Regions from separate parts of the Paenibacillus sp. 1182 genome, predicted to be linked through region 2. Evidence: riboswitches for the same ligand, from Rfam matches in the RefSeq annotation. Region 2 holds a riboswitch; the other holds the start of a gene.
The links. Region 2 has a riboswitch for FMN ahead of JOD82_RS15745 (DMT family transporter). Riboswitches for the same ligand answer to the same signal wherever they lie in the genome.
Positions count from the first base shown of each region.

Region 1: another riboswitch for FMN. It lies ahead of ribE (riboflavin synthase); the one in region 2 lies ahead of JOD82_RS15745 (DMT family transporter).

Region 1 is NZ_JAFICR010000001.1:130,309-133,501, reverse strand. Features, by position in the region: gene ribH (6,7-dimethyl-8-ribityllumazine synthase) at 1-100, opposite strand, end outside; gene ribB (3,4-dihydroxy-2-butanone-4-phosphate synthase) at 130-813, opposite strand; gene ribE (riboflavin synthase) at 873-1,538, opposite strand; FMN riboswitch at 1,859-2,032, opposite strand; gene JOD82_RS00650 (IDEAL domain-containing protein) at 2,104-2,568, opposite strand; gene JOD82_RS00645 (thiamine pyrophosphate-dependent enzyme) at 2,788-3,193, opposite strand, start outside.
Region 2 is NZ_JAFICR010000007.1:140,579-143,771, reverse strand. Features, by position in the region: gene JOD82_RS15750 (methyl-accepting chemotaxis protein) at 1-817, opposite strand, end outside; gene JOD82_RS15745 (DMT family transporter) at 1,059-2,006, opposite strand; FMN riboswitch at 2,179-2,323, opposite strand; gene JOD82_RS15740 (hypothetical protein) at 2,445-3,140, opposite strand; gene JOD82_RS15735 (ABC transporter ATP-binding protein) at 3,133-3,193, opposite strand, start outside.

The DNA.
Region 1 (3,193 bases), on a different contig from region 2:
CGCTTAACAGCTTGCTCGTAATAAACTCATTAAATCTGCCCACCACAATACCATATTTTAAACCGTTCGATACAAGATTACCTTCTAGAAAACGTGCCATATTAATCAACCTCTCTTAATTTAAATTATTTACAATGACAAACGGCGGCGGTAGTCCACCAAATGCTGAATACTGATCAGTTTCAATTGATGTCGCTTGGCGACCACTGCCAGATCAGGCAGGCGGGCCATTGAGCCATCTTCCTTTATAATTTCACAAATGACTCCAGCAGGCTTGAAGCCACTGAGTCGAGCCAGATCAACAGCCGCCTCCGTGTGACCAGCACGCTGCAAGACACCCCCATCGCGAGCAATCAGCGGGAACATGTGACCAGGCTTGCGGAAATCACTTCCTGTGACTGCTTCGTCTGCCAAGGCGCGTACAGTCAAGGAGCGCTCGGCCGCTGAAATCCCCGTTGTTGTCTCCATATGATCTACCGATACCGTAAAGGCAGTACCGTGGAAATCTGTATTTTGCTCTACCATAGGATGCAATTCCAAGGCCTCGGCTCTTTGTCGTGTGATCGGCACACAGACCAACCCGCGACCTTCTGTAATCATGAAATTAATGACCTCAGGCGACGCTTTTTCAGCCAAAGCGATAAAATCGCCTTCATTTTCGCGCTGTTCATCATCCACTACAATAACGACTTTACCGTTTTTCAAGTCCTCCAACGCTTCTTCGATGGAATCCAAACGAATCTCTTCGTCATGTTCCAACTCGCCATGCTCTATGACGTTTGCCATTGCACTTGTTTGGCTACCTCTATCCATAACACTTTCCTCCTCATGTCTTAGCCACGAATGCTCCTAAACAGGCTTACCATTCAATATCAGGCAAAACCGTGTTTCGCCAAATAGTCCAAACTGAGAGGAGCTTCTTCTACTCTCTCCGCCTCCGCTGCACCTCTGTAACTTAAAAGCTGTTCTACATATTTGCCCAAAATATCGCATTCGATATTGACGGTATCCCCCTCACGTTTGCCTTGTAAGGCCGTTTCGGATAAGGTGTGGGGAATAATGGATACGGCAAAGGTCTCTCCCGTACGCTGTGCGACTGTGAGGCTTATACCATCAATTGTGATTGACCCTTTGAGAAGAATATATTTAAATAATGTTTGATTTTTAGGCTCAATTTCGTACACCACTGCATTCTGGTCTGATGTCACCCCGCGAATCGTTCCCGTCCCGTCCACATGTCCTTGCACGATATGTCCTCCGAACCTTCCACTCGCCACCATCGCTCGCTCCAGATTGACTCGGCTGCCGGATCTCAACTCTTTCAGATTAGTGCTACGAAAGGTTTCCGGCATCACATCAACCTTAAAGTCTTTCGTACCGATCTGTATCGCCGTCAGGCAAACGCCATTCACTGAGACACTGTCTCCTATTTTTAAATCGCCCAACACCACGGAACCCGAAATCCCCAGCACCATCGCTTCACCGCTTTTGGAAATGGTTTGAATACGACCCACTTCCTCGACCAATCCGGTAAACATGCCTTCACTCCTTTCCACTACATCTCAGTTTATCCCTAATTCATCAGCTATAAGCGCAAAAAACCCCCAGTTCGGATTCAATCCGTCATGGGGGTGATGAGAGTCACATTTGTAGTATACAAGCGCAGTTCATATGCATCTTAAGACGACATGAAATCATAGGTTTGCCAATAGAAAGCATGACTGAGGATACAGCCAAATACGCTCAGAACACCCATCAAAAGAAAGCTATCGCCCGATGCCATCCTACAACGAAATAAGCCGTACGCACAATTGGGTATGCTAAAAATCGGCACATGTCACGTCATGTGCATGCGCTTCGTATCCTTCTCCCATCCAGACTATACTGTCGGTCCCGGATTTGCACCAGGTCCACCTTCTGCTGATCATTCAGCATCCGGGTCACGGACTAAGCCATGCTGTTTCTCACAAAAACGATCCACAAACATGTCATCACCGCCGGTGGGGAATTTCGCCCCGCCCCGAAGGATCTTGCTCTTATTCAGTTGAATTAACATTAAACTTGTTACGTATATTAGCACCGACTTCTAAAAAAAGCAAGTTATCAAATAGAAGCTCCTGCTTTGGTTTTGACATATTGGCTGGAGAGTTCTTCAAACCAGGTTTTATCGTTCATATGAAGCGCCAAGTCAATCAGATCGGCCAGTTCCTCGACTCCCAGCTCTGTTGCATGATCAAAGGTAATTACGGCTGAAGCAACCGGTCCTCGCCCTTCCTCAGAACATGCTTCATAATCCAGTCGTACATCAACATGTCCGTCAATAAACTCGCATTTTAGAAAATAAATAATTTCGCACATTAAAATGGGGCGTACTTGTGTTTCTAACACGCAATCCATCACCTTGGCAGAATAATGCTGGTTCGTCAGCGTAAATTTGTGTTCTGTCGCTGCCAGCGAGGTCCGTCCAAAATCATCCGTAAACTTGAGTTCCACTGGCTTGATGTTCATAACCTTAGGGATTTGCTTCTTTATAATTTCGATTATTTCAACTGTATTCAGCTTAATCATTACCTGCACCTCATTGCATCTTAAAATTCAGAAGAAAACTTTTTAACGTGCCTCTTATAGGCCTCCACTCCTATATCGGAAATCATTACCTGTTTTTTTATGCTTCAACCCATAAACGACAAAAAAGATTCTTTGCGCAATAAGCGCAAAGAATCTTGATCGAGCCACTACAGTAACAGCGGCTAACAATGTTAATCGATGATTATGCAAAAAACAGGATTATAGCTCTGAAATTTCATGTTTCTTTTTCAGGATAGTCCAGCGACGCTCAATCTCCTGTTCAAAGGTCGCCAGCGTAGCCTCCTCCTTAATAAGATGCTTCGTTTTACCCATTAATTTCAGCCATTCAGCAGCTGGAATTCGTTTTCCTTTGTCCTCCGGATTGTACGTAATCGTCGTACTGCCTTGCTCTATTTCGTACAAAGGAAAGAAACAGGACTCGACTGCGGCGCCCACAATGCTGGTACCCAGTCTGTCTTCGGATTTCCAATTCAGCGGACAGGCGCACAGGATTTTACCATAGGCCGTACCCACGTTGTTTGCATACCATTGAGCCTTGGCTGCTTTACGCAGCATATCCTGCGGATGACTTTCAGCAGCGGTAAAAGCATACGGAATGTTACAA
Region 2 (3,193 bases):
GAGGGTCCTTAAGTGTAAAGGCCAGCATATCTCGATTCATAAATTGAATTTGCGACATGGAAGGAGTATCATTTTCGACGGTTGTCGCCACTTCGGGAAGTCCCTCTATGGCGTCAGCCGGTTTTTTGCCTGTCTTGTTAAAGGCTGTTCCAGTCCCAGATACAACTTTATGTTCAGAATCAACAATAATGAGTCCTCCGCGTTCACCAATCTTAACAGACTGCAGACTTTCACCCATCTTGTCCAGATTCAAAGCCAATGCAACAGCTCCTTCACCGTCCTCCAGCGTTCCCGATATATTAACGACTAAATTCCCTGTCGTGACGCTGGCAACTGGAACACCGACGAATACTTTGCCCTTTTCCAGCATCGCATTTTTGTACCATTTTCTCTCTCGGGGGTCATAATCGGCCTCCTGTTTTTTCGGTGAACGTATGTATTGCCCTTTCGCATTACCGAGAAGCGCGGCATCTAGCTCGGGATGAGCCTTGACGATGACATCCAACTTTTTCTGAAGGGCCTCTTGGTTGGTACCAATGGAATCAGAATTGATTTCAGTGGTAAGCACGTCCAGGTCTTTCATAATAGGCGCTACATACTGATTGACATTGCTCCGGATCAAATACAGATTCGTGTATACGGAACCGCCCATTTGCTGACTGAGTTGTGTTGTAGCCCCCTGATAGGAAAAGTACCCGATAAGTACGCTCGGAATCAATAACACAGCTAAAAAAGATATTATTAATCTTGTCCTCATTAAATAAAACTGCTTGAGAAACCTGTTCCACCACGGAACTGTTTGTTTTGTTTTAGTCATAGCTCTTGCTCCTCTGTGTCTGATGATCACTACATTCTTTTATTCGACAGAAACCGACTAATTTTATAGATGTAATCTTTGAGAAACGAAGAATAATTACATGTTTTAGACACTTTTTCTGAAAGATAGGTCTAAAGTGCTATATTTTATATGAATACGAATACATAAAAAAGCCAAATCGGAGATGCAAAAGCATCTTCACGATTTGGCTTGGGTGAGTCATGAAAGGGACGTTGAACTGTTAATTTTTTTGCTGACGTGAAATCATAAAGAGCGTAATCCAGATGAGCATAAAACCAGTCAATTGCGCTACAGTGACAATTTGCTGAAAGGCGATCCAGTTAATCACGACACCAACCATGGGAAAGCTCAGTTCTGCCATCGTAGCATAAGACGCTTTGGTCGTACTTAAGCCTTTGTAATACAGCAGCAAGCTGAGAAGACCCGGAAGCAATGCCTGCAATAGCAGATTGATAATCACAGCTGCGCCCGCCCATGTACCGGCAGGCATATTCCATGGCGCATGCTCTACAGAGGTGAGGACAATCAGCAGAGGGAGCGCCACCATGAAGCGGAGGGAGGTTACTGTTTCATATTTCATTGAACGAAGCAAGTAACTTCCCATGACTGTCGAACCGCCCCACAGAACTGCTGCACCGAGTGCAAGCAGACTACCAACCTGAACAAAATCACGAACATGTCCGAAGGGGAGCGACCAACCGAAGGTCAGAAGATACGTCCCGAACAGAGCGACGACAATTAATAATCCAAAATGACGCGGCAACATTTCCTTCAAAATAATACGGGCTAGAACAATAGCGACCAAGGGTTGAAGCTTCTGGAGTAAGAGTACAGCATTCAAATCACCATTGCTGAGTGCCATAGTGAAAATCACGCTGGCCAGAGCCGAGCCGCCCCACGAGACGAATAAAATAGCGAAAACTTGACGAAGCCGTACCGCTTTGAGTTCCTCACGATGCTTCCATAGCATCGGTGTCAGAGCGAGGAAGAGCAGCACATGCTCCATAAGTACAATTTGTGTTGAAGTAAATGACTTTAGCAAAATAATACGAAAAAGCGGGTCTGCGCCCCACAAGGCTGCTCCAATTGCGACCAGCCAAAAACCGCTTTTCATGTGGGAGCTACGATCAAAACCTTTGGATGTTAGTACAGTAGAAGATTGACTCATACTCAATTAGCTCCTTGCGAATACAGGACCGGTGGCACAAAAACCCCCGTCCATGGCGAAAGGCCATGCAAGACGGGGGTTGATCAAATAAACTTGCCGCTTTATGCAAGTTAAATGAAGTTGCTGCAAAACTAATAACGCAGTATTCATCCACTTCGCGGCATGTTGATATTTCGATCTTCTTCCATCCGGACTTTACCGTCGGCTTTGGCATCTCACCAAATCAGTCCGTATCCTGTTGCCAGATACAGAGTCGCGGGCTTAGCTCCATGAGCCATACCGCCGGTTGGGAATCTCACCCTACCCCGAAGATCCTTATTCCGTTTTTAATTTCTCCTATAGGATATACCTGTTTTAGAATGAAGTCCAGTGAAAAATGTGTGTATATCTAACAATGATTTTCATCTGTTTTTTGAAAGCGCTCTACGAAATTACATATTACGAGGTAATATCCTTATACTCAATACGTCGAATCGCCGCATAAGCCACAAGCATTCCTAGTAGAGAGAAGCCAATTTGCACGGGGGCTATGGAGCTAAGTGTAGCGCCGTTATTATTGGAGAAAAGCAATGCTACAATCAGGATTGAGGTCACAATGGTGGTGGGTACAGAGTATCTTCGCATCCCCATATACAGCGGAACCAATCCCATAAAGCTGGCAGCAACGGCATTGATCAGCGTCCGTGCTGATTGTTGGCCCAGTATGGATAGAGTAAGGTTATCCGGTACAATCAAGACAAACTGGTTGAGTAGATGAATAGCAGCCGTAATGATTATTTCCGAAATAATAATAGACAAGAACGTAAACAGCAGCACAACCAAGAGCTTGGCGATCATCAGCTTTTGACGGTGAATCGGATACATAAACAAGATCGTAATCGATTTGGATTTAAATTCTCCGACGATAAAGCGGCATAGCAAAACGGAGGAAAATACAATAAATGTTGCTCTCACAAAATTGTCTATTAGATCCAGGAGTTGAGTGTACTGTGTGAATTCGGGTATTCCTTCACTTTGACTGTCCAGCGCGATAATACAGAGCAGCCCAAGAATGCATGCATTGGCGATCAGTGCTGAACGGATATAACCCGCCAGATGAAATTTTTTCAGCTCCAACTGCATCAATTTAAGCATGGAGATCACCTCCGTTTAACAGGCGCAAAAAGTAGTCTTCCAGTGTGCTGCTT